DNA from 2 places in the Mesorhizobium sp. B2-1-1 genome. Region 1 is predicted to be linked to the other one. Evidence: riboswitches for the same ligand, from Rfam matches in the RefSeq annotation. Region 1 holds a riboswitch; the other holds the start of a gene.
The links. A riboswitch is a leader RNA that binds a small molecule or an ion and turns the genes downstream of it on or off. The one in region 1 is predicted to bind thiamine pyrophosphate.

Region 1 (8,688 bases):
GGACAAGCGCATTGTTGCCTGCTCCGCGATTGCGGAGGACGCCGCAGAGCCAGCGCGCAGCCGCGCCACAGCCTATTTCCAAAGGGGCGTCGCTCTCGGCGACCAGAAGCAATACGACCGATCGATCGCCGACTACAGCGAGGCGATCGCGCTCGATCCGAACGACGCTTCCGCGTATCTCAACCGCGGCGCCGACTGGTTCAGCAATGGAGACGACGACCGTGCGATCGCGGACTTCAACATCGCCATCAGCCTGGAGCCGTCCTCCAGCGATGCCTACAGCAACCGTGGCCTCGCCTTCCTGCACAAGGGCAAGACCGACGCGGCCATCATCGATTTCCAACAGGCAATCGAGGCGGACCCTCAGAATGGCAAGGCGCATGCGGGCCTGGGCATCGCCTGGGACAGGATGGGCGACCCGAAACAGGCCCTGGCCGAGTATGACGAGGCGGTCCGTATCGATCCCAACAACATATTGGCCAATGTCAAACGCGGTATCGCCCGCGCCGCCGAGAGTGAGTTCGATCCCACTGTCACCGATGACGATGCTGAACAGGCGCCCGGCGAGGACTTATCCGCCGCCAAGGATACGACCAGCAATCGCGCAGCCGCAAAGACCTTGATCGAGCGTGCGCGGATGCGGCTGTCGAAGTATGGCCTCGAGGGCGCGCTTCTCGATTTCGACAAGGCGATCAGCCTCGATCCCGACAATGTGGACGCCTATCTCGGGCGCAGCCGCGCAAGGACACTCAAGGGAGACAGCGCCGGAGCGGCGGCGGATTGCCTGCGCGCCATCGAGCTTGATCCGACGCGGGCAGGAAGCTGCGGCGCTCAGCTTGCCGCCGACCAAAGCAAGCCGGCACCGTTGCCGGACACCCAACAGCAAAAGCAGCGAGCCGTCGTTCCGGATATCACTGCCACCCAAGACACGCTGGCCGCAAGGGTTCTGGAGGCGACCGATCCCCGCGCCCTCGAAGCGATCCTTGGCGGCGATGCCTTCCTGGACATGGGCAAGTACGATCAGGCGATCGGCGCCTACAACAAAGCGATTGCGCTCGATCCGAACAACCGGTTCGCCTATTACGGCCGCGGCAAGGCCCAGGCCGCCAAACGCGTTTACGAGCAAGCGATCGCCGATTACGACACGGTCATCCAGCTCGCCCCCAATTTTGCTGCGGCTCATTCTCGCCGGGGCCTCGCCAAGATCACGTCAGGCGATGCCGAAGGCGCTCTTGCCGATTGCAGCCGGGCTTCAACACTCGATCCAAAAGCGCGCGACGCCTACTTCTGCATGGGCATGGCCTGGCACGCCAAGGGCGACGCGGGGCGCGCGATTGCCGCCTATTCGGTAGCCATCGAGATCGATCCGAAAGACGACGCCAGCCATTACGGGCGCGGCATGGCGCGTGCTGACAGGAAGGACTATGACGAGGCAATCGCCGACTTCGGCCAGGCGATCAAGCTCGATCCCGACAATCGCGATTACGCGGTCGCCCGCAAGGCGGCTGTGGCTGCGAAGGGACAGGGCGATATGGCGGCCGCCACGCTCGGCGCCGTCAGCTCGGCGGCGGCCACCGCCAGTTCAGCCGCCGGTTCGGCCGCACCGAGCGATACTGATTCGGCCGCCAAGGCGCTTTTCGCCAAGGGTCGGAGGCTGCATGAGAAAAATGACTATGACGGCGCCATAGCCCTGTATGGCAAGGCGATCGCACTGGTCCCGGCATTTCATGACGCCTATCTGGCCCGGGCCATGGCTTGGGAGGCCAAGAACGATTATGCTCATGCTGTTGCCGATTACACGCAGGCGATCGCGATCAATCCGAATATAGCCGAGACCTACTACAGTCGCGGCCAGAACCTCAGTTTCCAGGAAAACTACGACGGGGCGTTTGCCGACTTCGAAAAGGCCATCAATCTCAACCCCGCGGACGCAAGGGTCTATGCCGATCGAGGCCTCCTATGGATGGGAGGGCACGAGGACGTCGCCGCGCTGCACGATTTCGAAAAGGCCATCAGCCTCGATCACAAGAACCCCTTTGGCTATTTCGGTCGAGGCGTGCTCCGAACCAGCAGAGCGGACTATGAAGGGGCCATCGCGGATTTCAGCCAGGCGATAAGGCTTAAGCCGGATTTCGCAACCGCCTACGAGGCGCGGAGCCGGGCGTGGGAAGCCAAGGGCAACCGCAAGCGTGCTCAGGCCGATCGCAAGAAGGCACTGAGCCTTGGGGTAGATTAGACGGGCTTTTCGGGAGGGCGCGGATTTTGCGTTGGAGTGGTTTGGGCGTAATGGCAGTCGCCGCTCTGTGCTTTATTGCGGTAAAGGTTTTGCCTTGGGCGCAGCTCTGACGAGGCTGACGAAAGGCAATCAGCTTGAGCAGCGCTGGCGCCCGATGCGGTTTGATCCCTACCCCAAATAGAAGTTACTGAAATAGTTGCCAAAATCCGGTTGCCGGGCAACGGGCTCGCCGTCCCCGTTCCGGAGGATGCCGGCGGCGAAGAGATAGGAACCGATCGCTTCCATCTTGGCCGGGTCCATGCTGCCTATGGCGCCGTTTCGCCGGCGCAGATAGTGCCCGTCGATCAGCGTCTTCAGCGAGGCGTGGATCAATGCCGGATTGGTCAGGGCGTCCTTGTTGGCGGCGATCAGCAGTGTGGCCGCTTCTTCGGGATGATCGACGGTGAACTGGTAGCCGCGCCGCGTTGCCCGTATGAAGCCCGACGCCAATTCCGGATTTGCACGCAGATACGCATCGCTAGAGGAGATCAGCGTGGTGTGCTCGTCGGGCACGCCGTAGTCGGCATAGACGAAGCTTCGCTGTTTGACGCCTTTCAGTTCTGCCTCGACGCCTTCCCAGGTCGAGACCTCCAACGTGAAGTCGACCGAACCGTTGGCCAGCGCCTCATAGGCGGACGTGCCGAGCGTCACCGTTTCGAAAGCCCCCTTACCGCCATCGTGACGGATGATGGTCGAGATCAGCGCGTTTTCCCAGGCACTGCCGAAACCGCCATAGGTCAGGCCGTCAAGATCCCTGGGGGTTTTGATCTCGTCACGCGCTGCATTGAACACCAGCCGTCCGGTTTCGGACTGCACCACGGCATAGACCGCCTTGAGATCGGCGCCGGCGGTTTTCTGGGTGAAGAGGCCGATGGAGCCGTTGATGCCGAAATCGGCAACGCGGTTGGCAACCAGCGTGCCTGCACCGGTATCGCTGTAGGGCAGGATGTCGACCTCGAGGCCGGCCTCGCTGTAAAACCCTTTGTCGCGAGCGACGAACAGGCCGATATGGTTGGTGTTGACCGTCCAGTCCAGCGCCACCGTTACTTTCCGGGCGGCCGCCTGGGCAAGAGATCGGCCTGGCCGGGCTACAAGGGGAAGGCCGGCAGCGGCAGTGAGCAGCAAGGCTTGCCGGCGCGTCAGGTCAGTCATGGTCCGTGTCCTTCTGGTGGCTCGGGTTGAGGAGGATGTCGAGGATCTCGGCTTCGAGGGTGCCGGCCTGCCGTGCAGCGCCGCCGGCCAGTTCGCGTGGACGCGGCAGCGGCACGGTGATCTCAGCGACGACGCGCGCCGGCCGCGCCGAAAGCACATAGATGCGGTCGGACAGGAACACAGCTTCGCGCACGTCGTGGGTGATCAGCAGCGCCGTCCAGCAGTGGCGCCGCCACATCTGTTCCAACCAGCGTTGCATGGCGGCGCGGGTCAGCGCATCGAGTGCGCCGAACGGCTCGTCGAGCAGCAGCATATCGCGTTCCTGCACCACGGTGCGCAGCAAGGCCGCGCGCTGGCGCATGCCGCCGGAAAGCTGCGCCGGAAAATGCCGTTCGAAACCGGCAAGTCCGAATTCCTCGAACAGCGGAGCAACGCGAGCGCGGGCAGCCTTGCGCCTGACACCTTGCACCTCAAGCCCGAGCGTGGCGTTGTCAAGAATGCGCCGCCAAGGCATCAACGCGTCGCGCTGCGGCATGAAAGCGAAATGCCGGCCGTGGTCATCGAGCGGCTTGCCGTCGAAGAATATCTCGCCCTCGCCGTGAAGCGCGCCGGTCAGAAGCTGGAACAGCGTCGACTTGCCGGCGCCGGAGGGGCCCAGAATGGAGACGAATTCGCCGGCGCCGACGCTGAGCGAAATGTCGGCAAGCACGTCGAGTCCTTCGAAGGCCTTGCGCACATGTCGCAGTTCGAGCCGGTTCATCGCCACGGCCCCTTTCCTGCGGCCCGCCCGCCGGCGGTCCGTTCCCATGGCATGGCAAGGCGCTGGACCAGCATCGTCAGCCCGAACAGGACGAGCGTCAGCACGGCGCTGACGGCGACGGCGGCCAGCACCAGGTCCGGGCGGAAGTTGTTCTTGGCGTTGAGCATGTAGATGCCGAGGCCCTTCGCCGCGCCCGCATATTCGGCGAAGATGGCGCCCACGACAGCATAGGTGATCGAGATCCTGACACCGGCGAAGAAGTAGGGCAGCGCCGAGGGCAGCCGCGCCAGGACGAAGACACGCCAGCGCCCTGCCCCCATGGCGCGCAGCATTTGGCCGATCTCAGCCTCCGTCGCCTCATATCCTTCGGCCAAAGCCACCAACATCGGAAAGAAGGTGACCAGCGCCACCAGCATGATCTTGGGCATCAGCCCAAAGCCGAACCACAGCACCACCAGCGGTGCAATCGCCACCAGCGGCAAGGTCTGGCTGACCACGAAGACCGGAAAAAGGGCGCGCCGCAATGGCTGGGAGAAGTCGATCAATATCGACATCGCAAAGGCACCGCCGAGCGAACAGGCAAAGCCTGCGAGCGTGGCACGGAGGGTTGGCACGGCGTTATCGGCCAGCGCGTGCCGGTTGAGCATTGCCTGAGCGAAGACGCGCGATGGCGCCGGGAGGATTGTCGGCTTGATGCCACCAAAGCGCGCATAGAGTTCCCACGCGGCTAGCAGCAGCCCCACCGAAAGCATCGCCGGAGCGGTTCTGGCGATGAGGTCCACGATCGGACGCGAAGGGGCGGACGGGGAGGACACGCAGGTACCCGGAGCGGATGGCGCGGGGCGCGCCGTCAGACGGCGGTGGGGCTGTTGGCCGAGACGGTGACGTCGAGCGTTACGTGACCGGCACCCGGCCCGAAGCGGCAAAAGGCCTCGTTGAGTGCGGTAAAAATGGCGCCTGCGTCGCCGCGCAACTTTGTGCAGAAATGCTTGGAGCGCTCATATACGCCCGACTGCTTCAGGAAGTCGATGCAGCCATAGATCTCGTCCATGTGGTCGTCGGTGCCCATGACGTAAAGCGAGAACTGCGCCGCCGCCGGCTGGCCGGTGACGGCCACGCCGCGCACGGCGGCGATAGCCGCTTCCTTGCGCGGGCCGAGCGGCCCGGCAGGTCCGCCAAACGCGTCGGAGCGGCAGATCGGATCGTCCGGCTCGCCCGGGCAGCCGCGCGAGATGGCGGCCGAAAGCACGCAATGCTTGCCGCTGCGCGCTGCCGCCACGAACAGGTCGCGCATGGCAGGAAACAGCACCTCGGGCGGCCCGACAAGCAAGGTCGAGATATCGTCGGTCTCGATCCGCAGTCGATCACGATAGGGGTCCAGTGCCCCGAGCGCGCCAAGGATGACGCCGACAAAATCGCCGGACATGGGATATAGGGAAATCTGTGCGCCTGAAAACATCGCCCGCCTCGCTCCGCTGGTATTACCCAGATCAGCTTCTAGGGTCTGTGGGCTTGCCGCCCCCGTCTCAGCCCCGACCGTACGGAGCACCCCTGTGGATGGACGCGTTAAAGCACCAATCGGGCGGCTATGAAAGCTGTTTTTTCAGGACCATCGCCGGAAATGCATTGCGCCAGGCCTGATTTATGGGCGGTTCCGTCGGGCCCGGTCTTGAGGGAAATTTGTCCGGAACCTTAGCCACGACGAGTGGTTGTCCCTATAGTCGCAAACGCGACGAACTTCGTGGAAACGAGCGAAGACTTCACAGAAATGGAGACAAACCATGCTCATGAAAATCCTCGCAGCTTCGGCTCTTACCATTGGTCTCGCGACTTCGGCGATGGCGCAAAGTGCTGGCGGAAACGGCGCCAATAATGGGCCCGGCAGCGGCCAGTCGGTCACGGTCGACCCGAACACGCCGGCATCGCCGAACACGGTGGATCCTGGCACGACCGGCAGCACGACCGTCATGCCCGACGGCATGAATTCGAACGCGGACCGGAACTGTCCGGCCAGCCCACAAGGTGCTCAGCCGGATGCCAGCCACACCGCTCCGGGCACCGCTTCGCCGACCGTCAATGACAAGCATTGCGGCAAGTAGCCATTCGCCGAAACTGCTGGAGAATGCCACGGGGCGCCTGTTCCGTGGCGTTTCCGTCTCTTTATGTTTCACCCTCGCCGAACAGGCAGGCGCCTGAGACGTAAACCGCCATCGGCCTTCGTCTCGGTTCGGGGGCGTCTACGAAACAGCCTTTTCGCGAACCGGCAGCTTCCAGCCCGGCCTGACGAAATGACAGGTGTAGCCGTTCGGGTATTTCTGCAGATAGTCCTGATGCTCGGGTTCGGCTTCCCAGAACGCGCCGGCCGGAACCACCTCGGTGACCACCTTGCCGGGCCACAGGCCCGAGGCGTCGACGTCGGCGATGGTGTCTTCGGCGACGCGCTTCTGCTCATCGCTGGTGTAGTAGATCGCCGAACGGTAGCTCATCCCCACATCGTTGCCCTGGCGGTTGCGTGTCGTCGGATCATGAATCTGGAAGAAGAACTCCAGCAGCGTACGGTAGCTCAGCTTGGCGGGATCGAAATTGATCTCGATGGCTTCGGCATGGGTGCCGTGGTTTCGGTAGGTGGCATCAGGCACGTCGCCGCCGCTGTAGCCGACGCGCGTGGACAGGACGCCCGGGATGCGTCGGATCAGATCCTGCATGCCCCAGAAACAGCCGCCGGCAAGCACCGCGCGTTCGCTTGAAGTCGCCATATCAAATCTCCCCAAAGCAACTCCGGGGAAAGGTTGTAGCCGTTTCCGTCCGGAATTGCGCACGATAAAACTGGAGGCCCGGCGCTATGACAGCCGCTCCAGGATTTCCCATAGATGGGCATTGTCGTCGGCTTCGTCCAGTCGACGGGCGCGTCCTGCTGCCGATCACCACGGACGCGCGGCGTCACTCCCCAGGCCTGAACCTGCGCACCACGACCTCGAATACGATATCCGATATCCACATCGCGCAGACGCCGATGAGGAATGCGGCCGCCAGGGTCGTGGTGTCGTCATTGGCCATCGGCAGGCCCATGGCGCGGGAATACTGGACCCCGGGCAGCGTCAGATAGGCGGCGGCTAGCGCGCCGCAGATCGGCGAGGCCACCATCTCGCGCGGTTTGTAGCGGTGGCGCGACAGCGCGCGCAATATGCCGCCGGAAAGGCCGGCGACCACCACCGGCACCTTGATACCGAGCAGGTCGAAAAGATCATGCATCATTTCATTGTCTCGCGATCAGGAAACAGAATGACCGATCCGGCACCGAAGATGAGCGGTCCCAGAGCAGCAGGGCCCGAATCGAGCGGCAACACGATCGTCATGGCTTCCACCCGCACAGTTTCTCGCCCTTGCGGTTGTGCGCCAGCAGCGTCCGGACTTCCGCATCCGACAGTGCTGCGACGGCGGATGCGGACAAGCGCAGCGGGCTCGAGACCGCGCAAAATCCGCCGGTGACGGTGGTGCAGCCGGCTACCGCGACAAGTGCTGCGGCCGCTGCGACAATCAATCCCTTGCCCATGACCTGAGCTCCTTTCGGGCAGTGGCGGCGGGTAGCGCGCCGATATCGTTGTCAACCTGGTTGGCGACGTCCCGCGCCGCCGCCTCGGCCGCGGCCTGCCGGCTGCGTTCGGCGCGCTCGCCGGCAAGCCGCTGGCGAACACCCCAGCCAAACGCAGCGGCGATGGCCGCGCCGATGCCGAGAACGGTCGAATTGCTGAGCAGGAAGGAGAGGAGCGCGCTCATTGGTTTGGCGCGTCCTTGACGAGATAGCCGACGGCAAAGACGGCTAGCGGCAGCAGCGTGGCCCATGTCTCGGCATCGTACCAGGATGGCCAGACATTGCGCACGAAGACGCCGGAAATCGAAACGGCGGCGGCGGCGATGGTCGCGGCCGTCAGTTTGTTGGTCGGGCGGATGGTCGGCTGGGTTGTGGTGGCCATGATCAGAACATTCCTTGCAAGGCGGCGGCGATGTGGTGCCAGGCGGCGTAGGCGACGAGCAGGCACGCGACAATGATCCCGCCCGCCTTGGTGGCAGCTGGGATGTTGGCGCCGGCAGGCGCCGCCGCGACCGGTTCGACGGCATCTACGGCAGCAGCGCCGCCCGGCGCCGCCGCAGCAGCGGCCGGTGCAGGATCTGGCCGCGTGGCCGATGCCTCGCCTGCCCCGACAGCCGTCAGCAGCAGCGCCTGTGCGCGGACGGATCCGACCCGGCTCGACCAGCCTTTGCCGAAAGTCGACCAGGTCGGAAGCCGCTTCAGGAAAGCCAGGCGGGCATCGCAGAGATTGTCGATGACGACGGCGGCCGGTCTGGAACTGACGGCAGCGAGCGTCTCGGGCCCGATGCGGCCGTCCGGGGCGGCGCCGACCACTGCTTGAAGATATTTCGCCGCCCTGCCCGGCCCGCTGTTCACGGCAAAATCGAACACTGCGTAGTCCACGCCATCGGGCAACTCGGCGCCAGCCAC
Region 2 (8,688 bases), 1.6 Mb from region 1:
GGTGCTCCATCAGGTAGCTGGCGCGATAAGGATCGTCGGCGGGACCGAGCCCGGCCTCGACATAGGCGCGCACGGTTGCGAAGCCGTCCATGTCGGGCATTTGCGGCAGATAGCGGACGGTCGCCGATGGCTGGCGGAACACCTCGCCGTCCTGCGGCTCGATCAGGCCGGCGGCGATCTTGAGCAGCGTCGACTTGCCGGACCCGTTGCGGCCGACCAGCGCGATCTTGTCGCCTGCCGACGCAGCCAAGTCGGCGCCGTCGAGCAGGGGCGTGCCGCCGAACGTCAGTTTTATTCCGTCGAGATTGAGAAGAGGCGGCGCCATGTCAGCTTTCTGGCAAGGGATAGGGATGGGCGAGCAGCAGCGCGCGCCCCGCTCCCAGCGCGATCTCGAGCCTGCCCTTGACCTCATTAGAGATGGTCAGCGATGAGCCGAACGCGACCTTGACGCGGTCAAGCGGCCATTTCGCGCCGGCGACGGTCAGCCCGGCAAGCTCGGAAAAACCCAGGATCGAGAACAGGGTGCCGTCTGTATAGTCGAAGTGGACCGTGCCGTGCGCCAGGGGCACGCCTTCCTGCGCGCCGCTGGTCAACAGCACCTTTGTCCCGGCCCCGGCCAGCCGCAGGGCGAGCGCCATGTGCAGGAAGGCATGGTCGGCGCGTTTGCCGCCGAAGGCGCCGGCAAGCACGAGGCTGGTCGCGCCGCGCTCCAGGGCGGCCGATATCGCGAGTTCGCCATCGGTGGCGTCCTTCTCTGCCGGGAAGGTTCGGCGCGGCACGGCGGCCAACTCATCCGGCAGGCCGGCGGGCACGGAATCGAAATCGCCGACCCACAGTTCCGGCACAAGGCCGAGCGTCCTCGCATGGCCGATGCCGGCATCGGCGGCGATGACGCGGGTCCCCTCGACCTGACGGTCGAGCCGTGGCGTGCGGATGAGGTCGCCGCCAAGCAGGATGGTGAATGTGCTCATATCGTGTGGCCCTTACCAGCCCGACAGCGGAAACGGAAGGCCGGCAAACAGCCACTTGCGCGGTTCACCGGCCGGGCCTATGTGTCGAGGCGCTCTAACGGGGTGCCGGACGCGATATTCGCGGACCGGCTGAGAGGCAGTCTCGCCAACCCGCTGAACCTGATCCGGTTTGTACCGGCGGAGGGATTAGACGTTTCGGACAGTCCGACGCCTCAATTCCTTTAACCCGAACGAAGGAGGCGCCGATGCGCACGCTTTTATACGCCCTTGTCTCTGCAATGGTCGTGGTTCTGTCCGGGCCGGCCTTAGCCAAGGACAAGCTCACCGTCTACACTTATGAGAGCTTTACCGCCGACTGGGGCCCCGGCCCGGTGGTGAAGAAGGAATTCGAGGCCGAATGCGGCTGCGATGTCGACTTCGTCTCGGTTGCCGACGGCGTCGCGCTGCTCAACCGCGTCAAGCTGGAAGGGGCCGCGACTAAGGCCGACATCGTGCTTGGCCTCGACACCAATCTCACCGCCGATGCCAAGGCCACTGGCCTGTTTGCGCCGCATGGCGCCGTGACCGGGCTCAATGTGCCGGGCGGCTGGAACGACGACATCTTTGTCCCGTACGACTATGGCTATTTCGCCGTCGTCTATGACACGCAGAAGCTGAAGACGCCGCCCAAGAGCCTGAAGGAATTGGTCGAGGGCAGTGCCGACGACAAGATCGTCATCCAGGATCCGCGCACATCGACGCCGGGCCTCGGCCTGCTGTTGTGGGTGAAGTCGGTCTATGGCGACAAGGCGCCGGAGGCCTGGGCCAAGCTCAAGGCAAAGGTCTTGACCGTGACGCCGGGCTGGAGCGAGGCCTACGGCCTGTTCACCAAGGGCGAGGTGCCGATGGTGTTGTCCTACACGACCTCGCCCGCCTACCACATGGTTGCCGAGAACACCGAGCGCTACCAGGCCGCTTCCTTCGAGGAGGGCGAATATCTGCAGATCGAGGTCGCCGGCATCACCACGACGGGAGCCAAAAATCCGCTGGCGGAAAAGTTCATTGCCTTCATGACGGGGCCGAAATTCCAGGATGCCATCCCCGAGACCAACTGGATGTTCCCGGCCGGCAAGACGGACAAGCCGCTCAATCCCGCCTTCGACAGACTGGTCAAACCGACCAAGACCTTGCTGTTCAGCCCCGAGGAGGTCGCGGCCAACCGCAAGGCATGGGTGGATGAATGGCTGGCGGTGATGAGCAAGTAGTTTGGTCGTATGATCGAATGATGAGTGCTCTACGGCGCCCCCCTCTGTCCTGCCGGACATCTCCCCCACAAGGGGGGAGATTGGCCGTCACGACGGCTTTCGCCAATTGGCGACGTCACAGGAGAGGGTGGAGCGCTGAAGCAGCCAATCTCCCCCCAAGTGGGGGAGATGTCCGGCAGGACAGAGGGGGGCGCGAAGGAACGCGACGCTCGCTAAAGGTCCTTTGGGTGGCGCAGCGTGCAGCGCGCGTCTGACCCCCGCATCTCCGCCGGCATCCTCGCGCTTGCGGCGATCGCGCTGCTGATCGGCGGCGCGTTTGCGGGTCTTCTTTTCGAAGGCGCGAACGATTTCTCCGGAGCCTGGGCAGCCTTCGATGCTTATCTCCTGCGCGTCGTGCGCTTTACGTTGTGGCAGGCGGCGCTTTCGACGCTGCTGTCGGTGGCGCCGGCCCTGTTCGTGGCTCGCGCGCTGTCGCGGCATCCGCACTTTCCCGGCCGCGGCTTCATCCTCCAGCTCTTCGCCCTGCCGTTGGCGCTGCCGGCGATCGTGGCGGCGCTCGGCATCCTGGCGCTCTATGGCCGCGCCGGCTATTTCGCCGGCTTTCTTGGTGCCGTCGGCGGTTACAATTGGCCGGGCATCTATGGCCTCTCCGGCATCCTCGTTGCTCATGTCTTCTTCAACCTGCCGCTGGCCACGCGGCTGTTCCTCGAAGCGCTGCAAACCATCCAAGCCGACCAATGGCGGCTGGCGAGCCAGCTCGGCATGGGTGCCGCACCGGCTTTCCGGCTGATCGAGTGGCCGACACTGCGCGCCGCTCTGCCGGGCGTCGCCGGCCTGGTGTTCATGCTCTGCATCACATCCTTCACGATCGTGTTGACGCTGGGCGGTGGCCCCGGCGCGACGACGCTGGAGGTCGGCATCTACCAGGCGCTGCGTTTCGATTTCGATCCCGCGCGGGCGGTGGCGCTGACGCTGCTGCAGATCGCGCTGACCTTTGTCGTGGTGCTGGCGTTGACGCGGCTCGGCGCCAACACCACCGGTGACGCCAATCTGCCGGTGGCGCCGCGCCGCTACGTCTCGGCCGGCAGGACCGAGACCGCGCTGAATGCCGCGCTCGTCGTGCTGGCCCTTTTGTTCGTCGCCGGGCCGATGACGGCGACGGTGATGTCAGGCCTCGGCGCCGACCTCGGTCGTCTCGCCGGCGAAGCGGCGGTGCGGCAGGCGACGCTGACCAGCGCCGTGCTGGCTTTCCTGTCGGCGCTGCTGTCGGTTGCGCTGTCGCTTTCGCTCACCATGGCGCGCCGCGTGCTGGCCCTGAAGCGCCGCTCCGGTCCGCGGACCGTGCTCGAACACGCCACCGACACCGGTGCCGGCTTCGTCCTGGTCGTGCCGCCCATCGTCATCGGCGCCGGCTGGTTCCTTCTGCTGCGCCATGTCGGCGATGTCTTTGCCATAGCCCCGGTCATGGTCGTCACTGTCAATGCAGTCATGGCGATGCCTTTCGCCATCCGTGCCATCCGCCCCGCCTATGATGCGGCGAGCGAGCGCCATGAGCGGCTCTGCGCGCTTCTGGGAATAGCGGGCTGGGCCCGGTTGCGGCTGGTCGACTGGCCCTCGCTGCGACGGCCGCTGGCCACCGCCTTCGCGTTTGCCATGGCGCTGTCGCTTGGCGATCTCGGCGTCATCGCATTGTTCGGCAGTGATTCCGTGCAGACCTTGCCCTACCTTCTCCTGGCGCGCATGGGCAGCTACCGTACCGAGGACGCCGCCGGCCTGGCGCTGCTGCTCGGTCTGGTCTGCCTTGCGCTTGTGGTGGCGGCGAGCGGGCTGGGAAGGGGAGAACGAGACTGATGGCTGCGGGCGCCACCAATGGTGCGACAAGGGGAGCCGAGGTGCGGCTGGACACGGTCTCGTTCAGCTACGGCGACGCGCCGCTCGTTTTCGATGTCGATTTCGCCGCGTCGAAAATTACCGCCATCATGGGGCCGAGCGGCTCGGGCAAGTCGACGCTGCTCAATCTGGTGGCGGGCTTCGAGACGCCGCAGGCTGGCCGCGTGCTGATCGGCGGCGCCGATGTCGGCGCGGCGCCGCCTTCGGCGCGGCCCGTGTCGATGGTGTTCCAGGAAAACAATCTTTTTGCCCATCTTTCGGTCGAAGAGAATGTCGGGCTCGGCCGCTCGCCCTCGCTGCGGCTGACCGAGGCCGACGGCGCTGACATCGCGGAGGCGATCGCGCGCACCGGCCTCGCGGGCAAGGAAAGACGCCTGCCGCGCGAACTTTCGGGAGGCGAACGCCAGCGTGTCGCATTGGCGCGCGTGCTGGTTCGCAACCGCCCGGTGCTTCTTCTGGACGAGCCTTTCGCTTCACTCGGACCGGCCTTGCGCGACGACATGCTCGATCTTGTCGCCGACGTGCATGCCGAGCGGGGCATGACGCTGCTGTTCGTTACGCACCAGCCACAGGACGCACGCCGTATTTGTGAGGAGGTGGTGTTCCTCGACAACGGCATGGTTGCCGCCAAGGGCAAGGCGGATGATTTCTTTGCCGGGGCTGGTCCTGAAGTTTTCCGGCGCTATGTTGGCACAAGCGCCTGGGAGGCTGGATCACGAGATATTGCCCGGAAGCGGACATAATTTACGCTCAAACCGGCTCCTGGCGACGGGGCGATTGCTTGCCTTGACAGAGGTAGTGTGGCTAGGTCCGCCCTGTACCGGTCCGGTGCAGGCCGTGATTTGCCTGCGGCATCCGCCGCGCGTTGGTATGGCGTGGATGCTGTAATGCTTTGATTTGCGCATGAGCCCTTGCGAGGATCGCCCCGATTTTCGCGGGCATGCGCCAGACCCGAAAGGAAGCCGTTCTGCCGACCGGCACGGAAAGACCAAGAGGGAAAATGCTGGCGCGCTTTCTGGCGCTGGCCGGCTTTGTCGTGGCCCTGGCAAGCTGCCAGATGTTCACACCTCCGGAAGTCCAGGAATCCGGCTTCCAGCCTTCCGACAAACCGATCACGGTCGACAATGTCGCGGCCAATAACAAATTGGCCGAACTGGCCAAGGCGCAGCATCCACGCATCCTGGCGACCTATGGCGGCGAATACTCCGATCCCAAGCTCGAGCGCATGGTCGCCAAGGTCGTAGGCAGCCTGACGGTGGTGTCGGCCAACCCGACCCAGACCTATCGTATCACCATCCTCAATTCGCCCAACGTCAATGCCTTCGCACTGCCGGGCGGCTACCTCTACGTCACGCGCGGCCTGCTGGCCCTGGCCAATGATTCGGCCGAGCTCGCCGCCGTCATCGCGCATGAGATGGGCCACGTCACCGCCAACCACGGCCTGCAGCGCCAGCAGCTCGAGGCCGAGGAGGGGCTCGCCACCAAGGTTGTTTCCGACGTGCTCGGCGACAGCCCGACCGCCAAGGCGGCGCTGATCCGCGGCAAGCTGAGACTGGCGCAGTTTTCGCGCAACCAGGAACTGGAAGCCGACGCGATCGGCATCAAGTCGATCGGCGAAGCCGGCTACGATCCTTACGCCGCCGGCCGCTTCTTGCAGTCCATGTCGGCCTACACCGATTTCCGCTCGATCAGCGGCGCCACCGACGCCAGCCTCGATTTCCTGGCAACGCATCCCAATACGCCGCAGCGTATCGACCTTGCGCAACGCCATGCCCGCCAGTTCGGCCCGCCGGGCGTCGGCACCCGCGATCGCGACGCCTTCCTCGCCGGGATAGACGGCCTGCTCTACGGCGACACGCCGGAAGAAGGGTATGTGCGCGGCGAGACCTTTCTGCATCCGGGCCTGGGCGTGTCCTTCTCGGTGCCGGAGGGCTTCATCATCGACAATTCGGCCGCCGCCGTGACGGCGACCGGGCCGGGCGACATTGCGATCCGCTTCGACGGCGTGTCGATCGACAAGAACCGTGCGCTGACCGATTATATCAGGAGCGGCTGGGTGGCCGGTCTCGACGACGCGAGCGTCAGGCAGGAAACGATCAACGGCAACGAGGCGGCGACGGCGCATGCAGGCGCCGAAGGCTGGCAGTTCGATATCGCGGTAATCCGCGCCGGCGGCCAGGTCTACCGGCTGCTGACGGCGGCACCATCCGCCAGCACGTCGCTCGACACCGTGGCGCGTTCCGTCAGCGGCTCGTTCCGCATTCTGAGTGCCGCCGAAAAGGCGGCGCTGAAGCCGCTGCATATCCGCGTGGTCACCGTCCAGCCGGGGCAGACGATGGGTTCGCTTTCGGCGCAGATGGTCGGCGTCGACCGCAAACTCGACCTGTTCCGGGTGCTCAACGCGCTGTCGCCGGGGGCTGCGGTTTCGGCCGGCGACAAGGTCAAGATCGTCACCGACAAATAGCTATTGTCGGCGCTAACTCGCTCTCCCGTTTTCGCAATTCCCGGACGGGAACCGTTACACACTTTCCCACTTAGGCGGCGGTGGCGAGGAATTCCGGGTTCTGCTTCACCAGCGCCACTTTCAGCTTTTCCATGGCGCGGGCCTCGATCTGGCGCACGCGTTCCTTGGAAATGCCAAGCGTCTCGCCGAGCGCTTCGAGCGTCGCGCCCTCGTCGCTCAGCCGACGCTCCTCGATGATGCGCAGCTCACGCGCGTTGAGTGCGGCAAGCGCCGCCTTCAGCCATATCGAGCGGCGTTCGATATCGATGGTGTCGCTGACGACCTCGTCGGGCAAGGGATCGTCCGACACGAGGAAGTCCATCCGCTCGGTCGCGCCCCCATCGTCGGCAAGCGGGACATTGAGGGAGGAGTCGGGCGCCGAGAGCCGCGAATCCATCAGCGCGACATCGGCTTCGGAGACGCCGAGGGCCGCTGAAACCTCGCGGTACAACGTCCTGTTCGACAGCGGCTCCGCGGCGCCGTTCGCCAGCCGGGCGCGCAGGCGCCGCAGGTTGAAGAACAGAGCCTTTTGCGCCGAGCTGGTGCCGCCGCGCACGATCGACCAGTTGCGCAGGATGTAGTCCTGCATCGAGGCCCGGATCCACCAGGTCGCATAGGTCGAAAACCGCACTTCGCGCTCCGGCTCGAAACGGGCCGCGGCCTCGAGCAGGCCGACATGGCCCTCCTGGACCAGATCGCCAAGCGGCAGGCCGTAATGACGGAATTTGGAGGCCATGGAAATGACCAGGCGCATATGCGCCACGGTGATGCTGTGCAGCGCGTTCTGGTCGTTGTCCTTTTTCCAGCGCAGCGCCAGCCGCAACTCCTCGTCGCGTTCGAGATAGGGAGCCCTCATTGCCGCGCGGACCATGATCCGTCCTGCCGTGTCTTCCATCATGAGGCACTCCCTGGCTCTGGCGATACGGATGTCATTTCGAAACCCGGCAGCCGCTCGACTTGAAATGACGGCGTCCTGCCCTACAACGAACGCAAAACGTGCCATGCGCGGGAAAGGTTCCGCCGCCGGCGGCGCGGCGTGGAGGCTGCGCGAAAAAACTCCGGGCGGGTTCGAGGCACCGCCAGAAACGTCAGTGGTAGAATCCGATTCCGAATAATGGATGTTTTTGAAATCTCATTCCTTATTTTTTCAACTCACATCTGTCAATTTCCAGCGCTCACACACCATGCCGGATATCAGGCCAGGACGGGATCACAGAAAAATGAAATGGCTCAAGTCGCTCATCGTCGCCGGAACTTTGCAGGTTCTGGCTGTTACCGCAGGCTATGCCGGCGCCAATCTCGACCAGATCAAGCAGGCCGGCGTCATCAAGGTCGGCACGGAGGGCACCTACGCACCCTTTACCTATCATGATGCCGGCGGAGCGCTGGTCGGCTTCGATGTCGAAATCGCCAAGGCGATCGGCGACAAGCTCGGCGTGAAGGTAGAGTTCCTCGAGGGCAAATGGGACGGGCTGATCGCGGGCCTCGATGCCAATCGCTATGACGCGGTCATCAACGAAGTCGGCATCACCGACGCCCGCAAGGCGAAATACGATTTCTCCGACCCCTACATCGCCTCCAAGGCAGTGCTGATCGTGCGCGGCGACAATACCGACATCAAGAGTTTCGCCGATCTCAAGGGCAAGAAGTCGGCGCAGTCGCTGACTTCGAATTTCGGCAAACTGGCCGAGGCCAACGGCGCCGAACTGGTCGGCACCGACGGGTTCGACCAGTCGATCCAGCTGCTTCTGACCGGCCGCGCCGACGCAACCATCAATGACAGCCTGTCCTTCCTCGACTTCAAGAAGCACAAGCCGGATGCCAATGTGAAGATCGCGGCCCAGGAAGAGAACGCCGACTATTCCGGCGTCATCGTTCGCAAGGGCGACCCGGAACTGGTTGCCGCGATCAACAAGGCGCTGGCCGACATCAAGGCAGACGGCACCTATCAGAAGATCGCAGACAAGTATTTCGGCCAGGACGTTTCGAAGTAATTTACGGCCGGGCCGTTGGCGGCCCGCGCGACATCGCCCGGCGGCGGACCGTTTTGACGGCCCGCCGCCTTTCGCGTGATATACGG

Region 2: it holds a riboswitch for thiamine pyrophosphate, as region 1 does, so the genes downstream of both, thiB (thiamine ABC transporter substrate binding subunit) here and FJ972_RS13820 (YkoF family thiamine/hydroxymethylpyrimidine-binding protein) in region 1, are expected to answer to the same signal.

Annotation. Positions count from the first base shown of each region.
Region 1 covers NZ_CP083954.1:2,803,987-2,812,674, reverse strand. Annotated here, with positions in the region: gene FJ972_RS13840 (tetratricopeptide repeat protein) at 1-2,236, shown strand, start outside; gene FJ972_RS13835 (ABC transporter substrate-binding protein) at 2,405-3,427, opposite strand; gene FJ972_RS13830 (ABC transporter ATP-binding protein) at 3,420-4,187, opposite strand; gene FJ972_RS13825 (ABC transporter permease) at 4,184-4,939, opposite strand; gene FJ972_RS13820 (YkoF family thiamine/hydroxymethylpyrimidine-binding protein) at 5,038-5,646, opposite strand; TPP riboswitch at 5,637-5,750, opposite strand; gene FJ972_RS13815 (hypothetical protein) at 5,969-6,286, shown strand; gene msrA (peptide-methionine (S)-S-oxide reductase MsrA) at 6,425-6,943, opposite strand; gene FJ972_RS13805 (hypothetical protein) at 7,128-7,439, opposite strand; gene FJ972_RS13800 (hypothetical protein) at 7,540-7,740, opposite strand; gene FJ972_RS13795 (ABC transporter permease) at 7,725-7,964, opposite strand; gene FJ972_RS13790 (hypothetical protein) at 7,961-8,161, opposite strand; gene FJ972_RS13785 (glycoside hydrolase family 108 protein) at 8,164-8,688, opposite strand, start outside.
Region 2 covers NZ_CP083954.1:1,218,814-1,227,501, forward strand. Annotated here, with positions in the region: gene FJ972_RS05900 (ABC-F family ATP-binding cassette domain-containing protein) at 1-325, opposite strand, end outside; gene FJ972_RS05905 (thiamine diphosphokinase) at 327-971, opposite strand; TPP riboswitch at 1,060-1,174, shown strand; gene thiB (thiamine ABC transporter substrate binding subunit) at 1,217-2,215, shown strand; gene thiP (thiamine/thiamine pyrophosphate ABC transporter permease) at 2,453-4,066, shown strand; gene thiQ (thiamine ABC transporter ATP-binding protein) at 4,066-4,848, shown strand; gene FJ972_RS05925 (M48 family metalloprotease) at 5,106-6,569, shown strand; gene FJ972_RS05930 (RNA polymerase factor sigma-32) at 6,640-7,506, opposite strand; gene FJ972_RS05935 (amino acid ABC transporter substrate-binding protein) at 7,829-8,602, shown strand.